3 regions of the Paenibacillus sp. JL3B1040 genome follow, and region 2 is predicted to be linked to each of the others. Evidence: riboswitches for the same ligand, from Rfam matches in the RefSeq annotation. Region 2 holds a riboswitch; each other region holds the start of a gene.
The links. A riboswitch is a leader RNA that binds a small molecule or an ion and turns the genes downstream of it on or off. The one in region 2 is predicted to bind glycine.

Region 1 (5,946 bases), 2.0 Mb from region 2:
ACCTAAGGACGCCGGCGCAGCTCTGGCCGGCCTGGGGCCGCTCTTGCGCGAAGGCCAACTGATCGTCTCCCTGATCGCCGGCTTGTCCATCGCCACGATCCAGGCCCTGCTCGGCACGAAGGCGGCCGTGGCCCGTACGATGCCGAACACCTCCTGTTCCATCGGGCACGGCGCGACCGGCATTTCCTTCTCGCCGGAAACGAACGGGGAACAGCGCGCCCAGGTGTTGTCGATGTTTGAAGCCGTCGGAACGGTTAGCGTCATCCCCGAAGAGCAAATGGAAATCTTAACGGGCGTATCCGGGAGCGGACCCGCATATGTTTATTATCTGATGGAAGCGATGATCGAAGCGGGGATCGAAGGCGGCCTGACCGCGGAGCAATCCCGCGAGCTCACGGTGCAGACGGTGCTGGGCGCCGCCCGGATGATGGCGGAAACCGGCGAAGCGCCAACCAAGCTGCGCGCGGATATCACCTCGCCAAACGGTTCGACGCAAGCCGCGATCGGCGTGCTGGAAACCGGCAGCTTCCAGCCGAACGTGCGGGCTGCGGTCCACCGGGCCGCCGAACGTTCGAAGGAAATGGGCGAAGCGGTTAGACAGGCGCTGTTGTAGCAGCAGCGCTTGGGCCAACAAGGGGGGGCTGGCCGCCCTGAGGCCAGTGCGAAAGGGGGACGGGAGCATGAATTATGGCGACATCCCATGGGAAGAGAAACAAGCGGCGCTGGGCGCGTTAAGCCGAGTGCGGGAAGTGTTGGCGGCCCGCGGCTGGTTTCCCGCTTCCAGCGGAAGCTTATCGGTGCGGGTCGGCAGTTATACGCCCGACCGGTTTGTGTTTGCCGTTATTTGCGACGAGACGCACACGTCGGAGTTGTCCGCGGAGCCTTCCGCTCCGGCAAGCGTGCTGTTCGTCGATGCCGCCGGCGCGCCTTGCGAACCGACGCGGCTGAAGCCTTGCTCCGATACGCCGATTCACGCGAAAATTTACCGGATGACCGGCTGCGGCGCGATTGTTCACGTCCATACGGCGTTCAATAACGTGCTTAGCGAATATTTCGGCGCGGACGGCGGGGTCCCTCTCAAGGGAAACGAGCTGCTCAAAAGCTTGGAGATCTGGGAGACGGATGCGGAAATTCGGGTGCCGATCCTGCCGAATCCCGAACTCCCTGCGATCCTCAAGCGAATATCGGGTGGGCTGGATACGCGCGTTCCCGCGTTGCTGCTCCGAAACCACGGGATTTATGCCTGGGGCTCCGGCGTTGCGGAGGCCAAGCGGCATCTGGAAGCGCTGGAGTTTATGTTCGAAGCGCTGTACCGCTCCCTGCTGTTGCCCCCCCATGGGCGCAATGCCCGATAACGACAACTCGCGGCATGCGATAGGCGGTTGGGCGGATCGTTGATCCGCTCCTTTCGCGCTAACGCTGGCCGCGAGTTTTTTTTCATGTGCATGAAACCGGATTATCTCTCGATAAATTCCGCATACGCTGTAGAGTCCATCAAATTTGCCAACGCGAGGTTCGGATCCTCCTTCAGCCGGATGTGCACCATCCAACCTCCATCGTAAGGCTCTTCATTCACGAGCTCCGGCGCGGTGTCCAGCTCCCCGTTGACCGCCAGCACGGTCCCGCTGACCGGCGTAAACAAATCGGCCACCGTCTTGACGGATTCGATCGTGCCGATGGCGTCCTGCGCTTCGATCTCCTGCCCCGGATCGGGCAGCTCCACGAACACGATATCGCCCAAACGATGCTGGGCGACGTCGGAGATGCCGATTTTCACCGTCCCGTCCCCCAAATCAAGCACCCATTCATGCTCATCGCTGTACCAAACGTTTTCCCTGATCTCACTGGCCAAGATTAGCTCCTCCTCTGTCCGGATAATCTATCGTCCCCTACTTGCCTTGCCGATGCTCGAACCTGAAGTTTCTTCGTTCAGATTATTCCAAACCCGGCTCTCATGTCAATATTATTAACACATTTGATAGAGTCTAGCAAAATGTAAGCGTAGACTTTTCCATTAAACGAAATAGTTTAAAATTATTATGATAACTTTATTGACATCTCGATCGATTTTGAGTATTAATGAGATGTATAAGCTGCGGTTGATGGCAGAGGGAGAGATTACAATACGCAAGTTCTGTAACGCCGAAGGAGCAAACCGCCATGCGGTGAATCTCTCAGGCAAAAGGACTTCTGCCGGACGCAACTCTGGAGAGCATTCGCAAGCGATGGAATCGATGGAGTGATGAAGTCATCTTCGCATTGCGCGAATCACCCAAGGGGAAACCTGCACGTGCCTTCATGGCTTCGGCAGGGTAACTCTCAGGTACAAGGGACAGAGCCAGGAAGATCCGTTAGGGAAGCTGACGGAATTTCTTTGGCCTGTCCTTTTCGTTTTTCCAAAAAAGGCCGATCCGGCCCTACGAGGTGATGGTAATGTCCGAATCCGCATTGCGGCGAACGCCGCTCTACTCCGGGTATGCGCGTTACGAAGGCGTCCGCTGCATCGATTTCGGCGGCTGGGAGCTGCCGGTGCAGTTCAGCGGCATCCAGAAAGAACATGAAGCCGTGCGCGAGCGCGCCGGATTGTTCGACGTGTCGCACATGGGCGAATTTTTCGTGGAAGGACCGGAAGCGGAACGCTTTTTGCAGCGTATGACGACCAATGACGTGACCCTGCTCCAACCGGGTAAAGCCCAGTATACTTTGCTGTGCTACCCCGATGGCGGCGTGGTGGACGATCTGTTGATTTATATGCTGGAGCCGGGGAAGTACATGCTGGTAGTCAACGCCTCGAATATCGAAAAGGATTGGGAATGGCTGCAGCGTCACCTTCCCGCCGACGGCGCAACGATGCGTGACGCGTCCGGCGAGACGGCGTTGCTGGCCGTGCAAGGGCCGCTCGCTTCCACGATCCTCTCCCCGCTTTGCGATGGGCAGGAGCCCGCGGCCTTGCGCCCGTTCGCCTTTATTCCGGAAGTGCGGATTGCCGGTATTCCGGCGCTGCTGTCGCGAACCGGGTATACCGGCGAAGACGGCTTCGAGTTATATGTGGCGGCGGAACGCGCGAAAGCGTTATGGGACGTTTTGATGGAAGCCGGGGCGGCGTACGGCCTGCTCCCCGCCGGGCTCGGCGCCAGGGATACGCTGCGCTTCGAAGCCTGCCTGCCGCTGTACGGGCAGGAGCTCGGGCCGGATATCACCCCGCTCGAAGCCGGTCTGAACCGGTTCGTGAAGCTGCAGCAGGGCGATTTCATCGGGCGCGAGGCGCTGGCCAAACAGCGGGACGACGGCGTACCTCGCCGCTTGGTCGGCCTCGAGATGATCGATCGCGGCATCCCGCGCACGCATTACCCGGTGTTTGCCGAAGGCTCGGAAGTACCGCTCGGGGAAGTGACGACAGGTACGCAGTCGCCGACTTTGAAAAGAAACCTCGGGATGGCGATCCTGACCAGTGCCTATACCGAACCGGGTACGATCCTGGAGGTCGACATCCGCGGCAAACGGCTGAAGGCCAAGGTCGTCCCGCTGCCGTTCTATCGCCGAAACGAAAGCCGCCAAGCGACGAAAGGAGATTCATAAAACCGTATGCTAAAGCACCGTTATTTGCCGTTAACCGAACAAGACCGAAATGAAATGCTGGCGGCCATCGGCACCGATTCCGTGGAGGCGTTGTTCCGCGATATCCCGGAGGCCATTCGCTTTCAAGGCGAGCTCCCGGTCTCCCCGCGCCTGGACGAATACGCGCTGACCCGGCACCTGGCCGAGCTGGCCGGGCGCAACGCCGACACCGATCGCTTCGCCAGCTTCCTCGGCGCCGGACTTTACGACCATCACATCCCTTCCGTAATCCAACACGTCGTGTCCCGTTCGGAGTTTTATACCGCCTACACGCCCTATCAACCGGAAATTAGCCAAGGCGAGCTGCAGGCGATTTTCGAGTTCCAATCCTACATCTGCGAGCTGACCGGCCTCAAGGTCGCCAATGCCAGCATGTATGACGGAGCCACCGCTTTGGCCGAAGCCGGCAACCTGGCTGCGGCCGCCACCAAGCGCAAGCGGCTCGTCGTCTCCCGCGCCGTCCACCCGGAAGCCCGCGAGGTGCTCGCCACTTATGCCCATGGCCTGAACCTCGAGCTCGTCGAGGTCGGCTGGGAGCAAGGCGTGACCGATCGCCAGGCGCTCGCCGCCGCCATCACCAAGGACACCGCCGCCGTGCTGATCCAAAACCCGAATTTTTTCGGTTCTTTGGAGGATCTTCGCGCGATCGGCGAATTGGCTCACGCGCACGGCAGCTTGCTGGTCGTCAGCAGCAATCCGCTGGCGCTTGGCCTGCTGGAAGCGCCGGGCAAGCTCGGCGCCGACATCGTCGTCGGCGATGCCCAGCCGCTTGGCCTGGCCCCTTCCTTCGGCGGTCCGACCTGCGGATTCTTCGCCGTATCGGAAGCGCATATGCGCCGGATGCCCGGCCGGATCGTCGGACAAACGACCGACCGGAACGGCAAGCGCGGGTTCGTCCTGACCCTGCAGGCCCGCGAGCAGCATATCCGCCGCGAGAAAGCGACCTCGAACATTTGCTCCAATCAGGCGCTGCTTGCGCTGGCCGCCTCCGTCTATCTGTCCGTCATGGGCAAGCAAGGGATGGCCGAGGTGGCGGAGCTGAATTTGCAGAAAAGCCATTATGCCCAAAAGACGCTGACCGCCATTCCCGGCGTAAGCGCGGCTTTTGAATCGCCGTTCTTCAACGAGTTCGTGCTGCGGCTGCCGGAGGGGACCGATCCGGTCCGGCTGCAGCGGGACTTTCTCGCCGCAGGCTTGATCGGCGGGTACGATCTCGGCCGCAGCTACCCCGAGCTGGCCGGCCATCTGTTGATCGCCGTAACGGAAAAACGCAGCAAAGCGGAAATCGACCAATTCGCCCGCGTGATGGAGGAATCGATATGTCCGAAATAAAAGAGACGAAACCCGATGAATTGTTGATTTTTGAGCGCAGCCGCCCCGGACGGGTCGGCTATTCCCTGCCGGAATGCGACGTCCCGGCCGTCGCTAAGGAAGAACTGGTGCCGCAGGGCATGCTGCGGAGCGAAGGCTTGGCTTTCCCCGAAGTGTACGAGGTGGACGTGATCCGTCATTATACGGCGTTATCCCGCCGGAACTTCGGGGTCGATAACGGATTTTATCCGCTGGGCTCCTGCACGATGAAATACAATCCGAAGGTCAACGAGGACGTGGCGCGGTATTCCGGCCTGGCCAAAATCCATCCCTTTCAGCCGGAGGAAAGCGTGCAAGGCGCGCTGGAACTGATGCACCGCCTGCAGCGGGACCTGGCCGGACTCACCGGCATGGATGAGGTGACGCTGCAGCCGGCGGCCGGGGCCCACGGCGAATGGACCGGCCTGATGATGATCCGCGCCTACCACGAAAGCCGCGGCGAGCGGCGGACCAAAGTGATCGTGCCGGACTCCTCGCACGGCACCAATCCGGCCAGCGCTTCGGTTGCCGGATTCGAGACGATCACCATCCCGTCCACCGCGCGCGGCATGGTCGATCTGGACGCGCTGCGCGCAGCCGTCGGCGAAGACACGGCCGCGCTGATGCTCACCAACCCGAACACGCTGGGCTTGTTCGAGGAACAAATCCTGGAGATCGCCGACATCGTGCACGAAGCCGGCGGGCTGCTGTACTATGACGGCGCGAACTCCAACGCGATCATGGGCATCGCCCGCCCCGGCGACATGGGCTTTGACGTCGTGCACCTGAACCTGCACAAGACGATGAGCACCCCGCACGGCGGCGGCGGCCCCGGCGCCGGTCCGGTCGGCGTCAAGCGGCGGTTGGTTCCGTTTCTTCCCGAGCCCATGATCGTCAAGGACGAAACCGGCCGGTACGCCATTCGAGGCACACGCGCCGCAGGAGCCGCCGCCGATGCGGCTAACGCCAAAAACTCCG
Region 2 (5,946 bases):
ATCGGATGTCCGGAAAATTACAGCCTCGACATATTCCGATGCCTACATCACAGGCAAAAAAACCGAAAACACCGAGCCCTCCCCGGGCTTGGACGATACTTTGATATGTCCGCCTTGGGCGGCAACGATCTCCCGGGCCAGATACAGGCCGATGCCGACGCCTTCCTGCTTGGCCGCCTGCTTGCTGCGATAAAACCGCTTGAAAATATCGTTCCACTCCTCCGCCGCGATCCCGATCCCGCGGTCGGCCACATCAACGCGGACAAACATGTCCCCCGCCTGCGCCGAAACCTGTACGACACTTCCGGATCCGCTGTATTTCACCGCATTCTCCAACAGATTAAACAACGCTTCGCCGGTCCATTTCGGATCGTGCCGCGCCGAGACTTTCGGGTCGAAGTCAATCGCAATTTCGATGCCTTTGCGCTCCGCCGCCGCATACACCTGCGAAACGGCTTGCGTGATCGTCGGAATCAACGGGGACACGTCGGTCTGCAACGTAATCATCCCTGCCTCGAGCCGGGACATTTTGACCAGAGAACCGATCAGCCAATCCAGCTTGGCGGTTTGCGCCTTAATCTGGGCCGCGTACTGCCGAGCCTCCTCGCTGAGGTGCGGGATTTCCTCCAGCAGCTCGACGTACAGCATCATACTCGACAACGGCGTTTTCGTCTGGTGCGAGATGTCGGAGAGCAGCGTCTGTATCCGGCTCCGCTCCGCCATGACTTGCCCTTCGCGCGCTTTGGCCAGCTCGACATAACGAACAACCTTGTTTTCCAACGCGGAAAGACGGGTTTCTTCATAATCGGTCAGCCTGGCCTGACCGGCGATTGCCGCATCCACAATATCGTAAGCCGCCTGGATGACGGAAGCGGACCTCGCTCGCAGCGTCCGGGCGAAAGCGCCAGCCGCCAGGATCAACGCCGCGGCGAAGCACGCGGGCAGCCAAAGCGGCGGGGAGAACACCTCCCCGGCCCACACCCAGGCGGCAACCGGATAACCGAACGTCAGCAGGGCAAACAAGAGTCCGTACCCGGCGTAAATCCAGCCGAAAGCAATCCGCTGCCGCGAGGCTGGACGGGCTTGTCCAGCGGGCCGCCCGCCTTTGCGCCCTCCGGCTAATTCGGCGTGCCCGTATCCTCCGCCGGTTGCGCGGCCGCTTCTCATCGCGGCACCCCCACGTCGGTCCACAAGTACCCGAGCCCGTATACCGTTTTAATATATTGAGGCGCGGAGGGATTCTCCTCGATCTTGGCCCGCAATCGCTTGATCGTGACGGTCAATGCGTTCTCATCCACAAACTCCGCTTCATGCCCCCATACGAGATAAATCAGCTGCTCCCGGGTCAGAATTTGTCCGCGGTGGTTCACCAGCGCCTTCAGCAGCTTTTGTTCCGTCACGCTGAGCGGAATGGCCACTCCCTCTTTGCGGTAATCCATTTTGCCGAAGTCGAACGCGAGGGAGCCGATCACCACTTTATCCTCGCGGCCGGGGTCACAGCGCCGGAGCACGGCCATCACCCGCGACCTGAGCACCATCAGGCTGAACGGCTTCGTGATGTAATCGTCCCCGCCCAGTTCGAAGCCCATCACGATATCGGACTCCATATCGTTCGCCGTCAGAAAAATGACGGGGATCCGCGAAGTCTCTCGGAGCTTGGCGCAAAAGTCCAGGCCGCTTCCGTCCGGCAGTCTGACATCAAGCAGGATGAGATCGATTCCGCCCGCCTCAAGCCGCGCTTCCGCTCCCGCCAAATCATAAGCCTGTTCCACGGCGATTCCATCCCGGGCCAACGTCAGCGCGATCCCTTTGTTCAAGCCCGCATCATCTTCTACGATCAGAATGCTCGTCATGATAAAAGTACGCCCTTTCCCTCCGGTCATTCCTACAAGCAGATTATACACGAACATCCCTTCGAAAAAATGTGTCATCTCTGAATTTGTAATTATTTCTTCCGGCTCCGCAGCTCTTTCATGATCTTGCGGCCGGTCGGCGTTTGCGCCAGCCCGCCCTGCGCCGTTTCGCGGTGGCGGCTGGGCATCGCCGAGCCGACCTCCAGCATCACGTCGATGACTTCGTCCGACGGGATCGCGCTGCGCACGCCGGCCAGCGCCATATCGGCGGCGGCAAGGGCGTTCACCGCGCCAAAGCCGTTGCGCACGATGCAGGGGATTTCCACCAAGCCGCCGACGGGATCGCAGATCAAGCCCAGCGTGTTCTTAAGCGCGAGACCGACGGCTTGCACCGCCTGCTCCGGCGTCCCGCCGCGCAGCTCGACCATCGCTCCGGCCGCCATGCCGATCGCCGAGCCGATTTCCGCCTGGCATCCGCCTTCCGCGCCGGAAATAAACGAGTTGTTGGCGATCACGTAACCGATAGCCCCGGCGCAAAACAACCCGCGCACGAGGTGATCGTCCTCCCAGCCGAAGCGCTCTTGGGCGCTCACGAACACGCCGGGGATGATGCCGCAGGAACCGGCTGTCGGCGTGGCGACGATTCGCCCCATCGAGGCGTTGACCTCGGACACCGCCAGCGCGTAGGCCATCGCCCGGCAGGCGATGTCGCCGACGGAAGCCTCTTCGCGGCCGCGGTAAGCCTCGACCCGTTTGGCGTCGCCGCCCGTCAGACCGCTGGTGGAGACGATATCCTCCGTCAGCCCTTTGTGTACCGCCGTTTTCATGATTTGGTAATACTCGCCCATGGCGGCTAGGATCTCCGCCTCCGATTGCCCGCTCTCGGCCGCCTGATCCTGGATCATGATGCCGGAAATCGTTTGGGATTCCCGGTCGCACAGCCGGACCAGCTCCCGCAAATTTTTGAAGCGCATTCCGCTCTCTCCTTTCTTATCTCGACAGATCGATATAGGCTACCCGGACGACATGCTCCAACGAACCGATCGCCTCCCTTAATTGCGGGGGGATGGACGAATCGGCTTCCACGACGGTCAATGCCTCGCCCGTGCGCCCTTTCCGGTCGGTGATGATGTAGCCGATGTTGACGTACTCCCGGCTGAACAAGGCGGTAATGCCGGCCAGCACCCCTTGCCGGTCGGCGTGGGAGATCACCAGCGTCGGCAGCTCGCCCGAGCTTTTGACCTCAAATCCGTCGATGCTCCGAATGACGACCGTTCCCCCGCCGATGGACGCGCCCGTCACTTCCATATGCCGCCCGTCCGCGCCGGTCAGCGTAATTTTTACCGTATTCGGATGCGCACCGGGTAAGACCCCCGTGGAAAATACCACCTTCACCCCCTGCTCCGCGGCATCCTGCAGCGAATGGCGGATTCGCTCGTCGTCCGTGCGGTAATCGAGGATGCCGCCGACCACGGCCAAATCGGTGCCGTGTCCGCTGTACGTTTCGGCAAAAGAGCCGTAAAAACAAATCGCCGCCTCCACCGGCGGTTCCCCGAACAATTGCCGCGCGAATCGCCCGATCCGCACCGCCCCGGCGGTATGCGAGCTCGATGGACCGATCATCGCCGGCCCGATAATGGAAAACACGTTTTTGAAGCGCATGGTTCAATCTCTCCCTTATTGGCATTCAAGATGATCCGCCGGTTTACCACGAAAAAGGGACAGCGCAAAAAGGCCGCTGCCCCTTTGCTCTGTCCCCGTTACCTGAAAGTTTAATGTTCCCGGCCTACCCTTGATCCGGGATCCATGTACCTCTTGGGTGGCTGATCGCTCTCTCCAGAGTGGCGTCCGATCATGGTCCTTGTACCTGAGAGATTCGGCTGCCGGTTTGCAGGACCGGCCCTTTGCTCCTTCGGTGCCGCTATTGAGGCTCCCCTTCCCTTCCGGCTCCCCCTGCGGACTCTCCCATCATCCTCATTCGCCTGTATGAATTTGTGTTTAATGTAAAACGAAGTTAGCAATATGTCAAGATAACTTACATAAGGTTACATGGTTTGTTAAGCTATTCTAGTCATATTTTCCTATTTTTATGTGAAAATATGTATATTTTTCATGTAAAGCCACTTGTATCCTTAAATTTACAGATATATACTATCCCCAACAACTCCAGATTTTACCTTATTTTATGAAATGTTGAAAATAAGGTGCGCTCCGCGTTAACTTTCCTTCACATCAGCGCAGGCAGGCTCGGCCGTGTTACCTCTCACTCCGCATCCGGCTTTCAGCTTCTCATCCATCATGGCTTACCCGCATTTGCATCAACTGACTTCGATTAAGGAGGTGATGAACAAAGGGACGCTCGCTCCATTCGTTACCAGGCATAATGTACCCGGACTTTGCTGAATGTTTCTCCGGGCGGCCGCCAATGGATCTTTGCTGGATCTTAAAACCTCATAAAGGGAGTGAAGAAGTTGATAAGTCTCAAGAGATTTCGCAAATCTTTCTCGCTTGGCATGTCGATCCTTCTTGCGTTGACCCTCGTCCCCGTCGCCTCCGCCGACAGCAGTGGAGTTACGGGAAAAAGCAGCCTGAAGTCGACCGCGCCCCACGTGGTTGAAGCCAAAATCGACGCCAAATTGCAGACTCAGTTTAAGCAGGACGACTTCGTCACCTACCTGGTCAAGCTCAAAGAACAAACCGATACGGCCTCGGTCGCCAAGCTGGCTCTCCAGAAAGCCACGTTGGAGAAAGCTACTCCTTCCGCCGCCAAGCTGTCCGCCCGGACTTCCGTTGTCAGCGCATTGCGCGAGACGGCCTCCCGCACCCAATTCGCACTGGACGAATATTTGCGGAAAGCCCGGGAATCCGGAGAGGTGAAGGACTACAAAAGCTACTTTATCGTAAATGCCATGGCGGTGACAAGTACAAAAGAGGTACTGGAGCAAATCGCCCTTTTCCCTGAAGTGGAGAAGATCCTTCCGAATGAAGAACGTCATCTGCAAAAGGTCGAAATCCATCAAGAACCGGCAACGCGGCCTGCCGTTGAGACGCCTTCCGCGCAACCTGCTGACGGAAAGACGGCTGCCGAGACCGACACCGGCAAGCAGACCTCGGATGTTACGCCAAGCAGCGTCGAGTGGAATATTGCCCAGGTGAATGCCCCCGAGGTGTGGAATAGGGGCATCGACGGCACCGGCATCGTAGTGGCTAACCTCGATACCGGCGTCGAGTACAATCACCCGGCCTTGAGAAGCAAATGGCGCGGATTCGATGCCTCGGGCAATGTCGTCGATCCCGAGCTCAGTTGGTACGATCCGCATAGCCATGCTTCGCTGCCGACGGATAGCCACGGCCACGGCACGCACACCATGGGGACGATGGTCGGCTCGGAGCCGGACGGCTCGAACCGGATCGGCGTCGCACCTGGGGCCAAGTGGATCGCGGTGCGGATCTTTAACCCCTCCACCACGGATGCCATCATCCTGGATGGCGGCCAATGGCTACTGGCCCCGATCGATGCCGAAGGGAATCTTCATCCGGAGCTGGCTCCCGATGTGGTCAACAACTCCTGGGGCGGTGGCCCCGGCATCGACGAATGGTTCCGCCCGATCGTGCAGGCTTGGAGAAGCGCGCAAATCTTCCCCGAGTTTTCGGCGGGCAACGTCGATGAATTCAATCCCGGCGGTCCCGGCTCCGTAGCCGCACCGGCCAACTATCCCGAAGCGTTCGCCACCGGCGCCACGGACATCGGCGGAAATTTGGCCGATTTCTCTTTGCGGGGACCCTCGCCTTACGATGAAATTAAACCGGAGGTTTCCGCACCGGGGGTGAACATTCGCTCCTCCGTTCCCGGCGGAGCCTACGAGGGCGGCTGGAACGGCACCTCGATGGCGGGGCCGCACACGACAGCGATCGCCGCCTTGTTGCTGCAGGCCAACCACTCCCTCACGGTGGACCAGTTGGAGGACATCCTGACCCACACGGCCACGCCGCGGACGGACGGCGAATATGAGGCGGCCCCCAATAACGGGTACGGGTACGGCATCGTAAATGCACTGGACGCCGTCGGCTCCGTGCTGGAAGGGGTCGGCAT
Region 3 (5,946 bases), 1.4 Mb from region 2:
ATGCCAATCTGGTCGGAGGAAGCGAAAGGCAAGTCCGTAGGCGAGATACGGCAGCTGTTCGCCGGCGTCGCCGACCGCTTCCGCGATCTGCTGCGGCGTACGCCCGACCCGGACAAGGCGATAACGATTCATCACCCGAAGTATGGCAGCCTGGATACGCGGTTCTCCGACATTCTGCAGCATGTGGTCAATCACGGGACGTATCACCGGGGGAACGTGACCGCGATGCTGCGGCAGCAAGGGTATGCCGGGGTCCCTACGGATTATTTGTTCTTCCTGCTGGAACGGCAGGCGAAATCGATTGACAGCAACAAGAAGATGTGATAATTTCGCTGTAAGAAAATAAAGGCAATGCAACCTTCGGGTTCAACCTCGCTGAGAAGTGGGTTGGACCCTTTTTGCATTCCAAAATTAGGGGAGGATTCGTAATGTCGAGAACAGAATTGCTGTTGCAACGGCTGGGCGAGATCGGCAAATCACTCGAACGCAAGGGGGGAGCTCTTCTGTTACTAGGAGTTGGCTCCGTTGGGGTCGAGACAGAACGGTTGGATGAATATTCGGATTTGGATTTTTTTGTCATTGTCAAGCCCGGGGAGAAGAACAGATATATAGACCGGTTGGATTGGCTAGAGGATGTACACCCTCTTGCCTATTCGTTTAAGAATTCGGATATCGGCTATAAAGTACTGTTCGAGGACGGTATTTTTGGGGAATATGCAGTATTCGAGGAATGGGAGTTGGCGAACGCTACCTATACAGAAGGCCGGGTCATATGGAAGGACCCTATGTATGCCAATACGGCAATCGCGAAACCTTCCAACCCGGTCCCCAGCCCCAAAGCGGAATCCTTAGACTTTCCTTTGAATGAAGCCTTAACCAATCTATACGTGGGGCTCGGTCGCTATGCTAGGGGGGAGTGTCTATCCGCGACGAGGTTTGTTCAAGGTTACGCAGTGGACAGGATTTTATCCGTACTCCATTTGCTGGAGCAAGAGGTGGACTATTTTCCCGACCCATTCGGGAATGAGAGGCGGCTCGAGAGGAGGTACCCCCGTTTTGCAGAAATCATAGGAGACATGATACAGGGATACGATCATGTTCCCGAATCGGCACTTCGTATTTTAAATTTCATAGAAGAAGTGTATCCAGTCAATCGAAGATTAAGCGATGAGATACGGCGATTGGCTATTCTAACTTGCCGATAGAAGCAGCGGGGGAACTATCTCGTTGACAAAAAATTTCATTGCGATTAATATTGAAAAATAATTCACATTCCTTGTTACCATCGAAAAATTAAATCATTCGCAAGCTATGATGGCTATGGATCACACTATAGCCGGAGCAGCTTCTGGAGAGACCGCGATTCCGCGGCGCCGAAGGGTTCACAATCTCAGGCAAAAGGACAGAAGAGTATAAATACGTCGATTTGGCAGGCGTTTCGCCTAGTATGCCAAGTCCTATTTATTCTTTTTACGTTCCGGAGATTGGAGGGCATCCAGTCTCTTTTTTTATGCCTAATTTGTTCATTATTTCATATGAGGAAGCTCATGACTTTAAGGGGGAATCAGGTATGGTGCAGCAGGAATTAAAAAGGGATTTAGCGAATCGGCACGTTCAGTTGATCGCCATCGGCGGCACGATTGGGACGGGATTGTTCCTTGGTTCGGGCAAAGCGATTCAACTGGCCGGGCCGTCGATCATTTTTGCCTATCTCCTTGTGGGGATTGCCGTGTTCTTTGTGATGCGAGCGTTGGGAGAGCTGCTGTTGTCCAAAGCCGGCTATTCATCGTTTACGGACATTGCCGAAGACTATCTGGGGCCGCGGGCCGCGTTCGTTACCGGATGGACCTATTGGTTTTGCTGGATCATGACGGCCATGGCCGATGTGATTGCGGTAGGGGTTTACGTTCAGTATTGGTTCGATATCCCGCAATGGGTTCCGGCGGTCATCTGCTTGATCATCCTGCTGGGACTTAACCTGTTGACGGTGAAGAACTTCGGCGAATTGGAATTTTGGTTTGCCTTAATCAAGGTCGTCACGATTCTCGTATTGATCGGCCTCGGCGTCGTTTTGCTGGTCATCGGATTCAAGACGGATGCGGGAACCGTGTCGGCGAAGAACATTTGGGGACATGGCGGCCTCTTCCCGAACGGAATCCAAGGTTTCCTGCTCTCCTTCCAAATGGTGGTATTCGCTTATGTCGGCGTGGAGCTGGTAGGGGTGTCGGCGGCGGAAACGTCCAATCCGGAGAAAAATATCCCGTCGGCCATTAATAAAATTCCGCTGCGCATTTTGTTCTTCTACGTTGGCGCCTTGATCGCCCTCTTGTGCATTAACCCCTGGACGGGGCTGACTCCGGCGGAGAGCCCGTTCGTGAAGACGTTTAGTCTGGTCGGCATTCCGGTTGCCGCGGGGATCATTAACTTCGTCGTCTTGACTTCGGCCGCGTCCGCTTGTAACAGCGGGATGTTCTCGACCAGCCGGATCCTCTATAATTTAAGCAAAAACAAGCAGGCTCCCTCCGGGATGGCGACACTGAACAAAAACCATGTGCCCGGCAACGCGCTGCTGGTTTCCACGCTGGTCATCTCCGTAGGGGCGCTGTTAAGCAAGCTGATTCCGGGGCAAGCTTTCGGCATCGTGACGACGATTAGCGCCATTTGCTTTATTTGGGTGTGGGGCGTGGTGCTCGTGTGCCATATTCGTTATAAGCGCACGCGGCCGGAGCTGCAGGTCAAGTCGACATTTAGGGCGCCGTTTACGCCATTTGTCAATTATGCGGTCCTCGTGATGTTTGCGGCCATTTTGCTGATCATGCTGTTTGCGGAGGAGACCCGTCCGGCTCTGTTGCTGACGCCGCTGTGGTTCATTCTCCTGTTCGGATTGCATGCGATAAGAAAACGCAAGGAGCGGGCAACTCACGTCCCCCTTGAGCAGACCCATCTCTAACGGCGGTCCCAGCTTTGCAACTCGAATCAAATTTGCGGGGTTTTGCTTATTCCCGACGCCCCTTCACCCGCTTCAATGCGGCGACGATCAGGAAGCTGATAATGACGAGCAGAAGCCAGGAGCTGATCTTGCCAAGACGGACGAGGTGCCAGCCGTCGGATTGGTTCGGATACCTCCAGGCGCTGAAGAACGTGGCGACGTTTTCCGCGACCCAGATAAAGAAGCCGATCAGCACAAAGGAGAGGGATAACGGCATCCGGTAGGGCTTGCCGCCTACCTCGTAGGTCACCCAGGTTCGCCAGAAGACGAGCAGCACCAGCGCCGACAACCCCCAGCGAACATCGATCCAATAATGGTGGGTGAAGAAATTCAGATAAATCGAGGCGGCCAGCGGGACGACCAGCCAGAGCGGGGGAAAGCGGATCAGATCCACTTTCAGACGCCGCCAAGCTTGACACAGGTAACTGGCTACACTGGCATACATAAACCCGCTGTAGAGAGGGACGCCGTTCACTTTCGTCCAGGCTTCCTCCGGGTAGGACCAGGACCCCATATGAACCTTGAACATCTCCAGCGCCAAACCGATCAAGTGGAAGACCGTAATCACCTTCAGTTCGTCGCGGGTCTCCAGTCCGAACCGTACCATCCAGACCTGCATGGCGAGGCAGATCAGCAGCAGCCAGTCATACCGCGGCAGGAAGGGAAAGGGAAGCCACTGCGTCAAAGCCAGCGATGCAAAAATCACCACGGGAAACACGCAGGACAACGCCTGCTGCCAGCCGAAGCGCACCAACTGCCGAAGGGCATGCTCAAGGCGTTTAAGGCGGTTACCCACGCGCAACTCCCCTTTGTTCAGAGATCGACTCAGGCTACTCCTCATCGTTTCGGTACTCCATAATGTCACCGGGCTGGCAATCCAGCGCCTTGCAGATCGCCTCCAAAGTGGAGAATCGAATGGCTTTGGCCTTCCCGTTTTTCAAAATGGACAGGTTCGCCATCGTGATGCCGACCTTCTCCGAAAGCTCCGTGACGCTCATTTTCCGTTTTGCCAGCATGACGTCAAGATTGATAATTACGGGCATGGATTCCTTCACCTCAGATCGTTAAATCGTTTTCCGATTTGATGTCGATAGCATTTCTTAAGAGACGTTGAAGCACGGCCGCAAAGACGGCAATCACGAGGGAAGCGAAACAGATGACCAGCCCGATCGCGGCGAGTCCCGGCGCATCGTCCTTCTCCGCAATGATGAACAGGATCGGCAGGATGACCGTATACAGAATACAGATGGCGACCGCGCAGTTTCTAATGCTCTTTAGAGCCCTTACCGAAGCTTCGGAGAAGGCGGTATTCTTGTCGATATAGCTTAGCAGCTTTAGCGTCTGGTAAAGCGCAAAGAAGAAAGGAATGGCCGATGCGTACATAGGAATGAGCACGGTCAGGTAGAGGAAGGGCGGATAATACTCCACCAAATCTTTGGCTATCGCGGGTACCCCCAGCGCGCATACGGCAAGGATCGCGATGCCCATCAGGAAAACGACGCCCCTTAAGAAAAGGGTAGAGCTTTGTTCACGTTTCATATCAACATAGCACCTCGCGTAGGATTAGTGTCGAAGTTAATTTACCACGTTTTTTATCGATAATCAATAAATATTTATTAATAAATGGGATGTATATATCGAAAAAGAATAATTTCACCGGGCATACCCGATAAGTTCTTTTTGGATGGCTTAAAAAAATCAATTATTAATATCTAAGAAATAAATATTTCAATCCCTCAGTATTGTTGATACACTAAAATCAATCAATCATTACGGAAAAGGTGTGGGCCAGCTCGTCTCCAGACTTGTAGCGAGAACAAAACGAGAGCGCTTACATCCTTTCAGCAAAATAAGGGCATAAGGGACGGTAAACATGAATCACGGACAAACAAGTACAGACGTTATTTTGATTGGTGCCGGAATTATGAGTGCGACGTTGGGGACCCTGCTGAAAGAATTGGCGCCGGACTGGAACATTAAGGTGTTTGAACAACTTGCCCGGGCAGGGGAGGAAAGCTCGAACGAATGGAATAATGCGGGAACCGGTCATGCCGCTCTGTGCGAGTTGAACTATACGACCGAGCGGCCGGACGGAACCGTCGATATTGGCAAAGCGGTCAAGGTGAATGAACAGTTCCAAGTTTCCAGGCAGTTCTGGTCCTATCTGGTTCAGCGCCAACTGATTCGAAATCCGCAGGATTTCATCATGCCGCTGCCTCATATGAGTTATGTGCGCGGGGAGCAGAATGTCGAATTTCTGAGAAGACGTTACGAGGCCTTGTCCGCGCATCCTTTGTTCCAGGGGATGGAGTTCTCCGACGATCCGGGGCAACTGAGAGAATGGGTTCCGTTGATGATGAAGGAACGGAAGAACTACGAGCCGATCGCGGCAACGAAGATCGATTCGGGGACGGACGTGAACTTCGGCACCTTAACGCGGATGCTGTTGGATCATTTGAAGGAACAGGGCGTGGACATCCGCTACAAGCATAGCGTGAAGCAGCTGAAGCGGACGCCGGACGGGTTGTGGGAATTGAAAGTGAAGGACTTGAATAGCGGCGTGTCCCAACGCCATACCGCCAGGTTCGTCTTCATCGGCGCCGGCGGCGGGAGCTTGCATTTATTGCAAAAATCCGGCATCCCGGAAGGGAAGCGGATCGGCGGCTTCCCGGTCAGCGGACTGTTCATGGTGTGCAACAATCCGAAAGTCGTCGAGCAGCACCATGCCAAAGTATACGGCAAAGCTTCGGTCGGGGCTCCGCCGATGTCCGTTCCGCATCTGGACACCCGGTTCATCGACAACCGGAAGGCGCTGTTGTTCGGGCCGTTTGCCGGCTTTTCGCCGAAGTTCCTCAAGACCGGCTCGATGTTTGATCTCATCACTTCCGTTAAACCGCATAACCTTCTCACGATGCTGGCGGCCGGGGTGAAAGAGCTGTCCTTAACCAAATACCTGG

Region 1: linked by a shared signal. The riboswitch ahead of gcvT (glycine cleavage system aminomethyltransferase GcvT) and the one ahead of sdaAB (L-serine ammonia-lyase, iron-sulfur-dependent subunit beta) in region 2 are both predicted to bind glycine.
Region 3: linked by a shared signal. The riboswitch ahead of ACZF99_RS26080 (amino acid permease) and the one ahead of sdaAB (L-serine ammonia-lyase, iron-sulfur-dependent subunit beta) in region 2 are both predicted to bind glycine.

The regions. Positions count from the first base shown of each region.
Region 1 is NZ_CM169317.1:3,237,752-3,243,697, forward strand. It holds gene proC (pyrroline-5-carboxylate reductase) at 1-613, shown strand, start outside; gene mtnB (methylthioribulose 1-phosphate dehydratase) at 681-1,355, shown strand; gene gcvH (glycine cleavage system protein GcvH) at 1,457-1,852, opposite strand; glycine riboswitch at 2,100-2,200, shown strand; glycine riboswitch at 2,204-2,338, shown strand; gene gcvT (glycine cleavage system aminomethyltransferase GcvT) at 2,434-3,579, shown strand; gene gcvPA (aminomethyl-transferring glycine dehydrogenase subunit GcvPA) at 3,586-4,950, shown strand; gene gcvPB (aminomethyl-transferring glycine dehydrogenase subunit GcvPB) at 4,938-5,946, shown strand, end outside.
Region 2 is NZ_CM169317.1:1,236,800-1,242,745, reverse strand. It holds gene ACZF99_RS05385 (sensor histidine kinase) at 43-1,167, opposite strand; gene ACZF99_RS05380 (response regulator transcription factor) at 1,164-1,853, opposite strand; gene sdaAA (L-serine ammonia-lyase, iron-sulfur-dependent, subunit alpha) at 1,946-2,827, opposite strand; gene sdaAB (L-serine ammonia-lyase, iron-sulfur-dependent subunit beta) at 2,844-3,515, opposite strand; glycine riboswitch at 3,699-3,831, opposite strand; gene ACZF99_RS05365 (S8 family serine peptidase) at 4,325-5,946, shown strand, end outside.
Region 3 is NZ_CM169317.1:5,680,941-5,686,886, reverse strand. It holds gene ACZF99_RS26090 (DinB family protein) at 1-324, shown strand, start outside; gene ACZF99_RS26085 (hypothetical protein) at 429-1,205, shown strand; glycine riboswitch at 1,339-1,416, shown strand; gene ACZF99_RS26080 (amino acid permease) at 1,571-2,950, shown strand; gene ACZF99_RS26075 (DUF817 domain-containing protein) at 2,997-3,830, opposite strand; gene ACZF99_RS26070 (helix-turn-helix domain-containing protein) at 3,820-4,032, opposite strand; gene ACZF99_RS26065 (DUF2975 domain-containing protein) at 4,046-4,528, opposite strand; gene ACZF99_RS26060 (malate:quinone oxidoreductase) at 4,863-5,946, shown strand, end outside.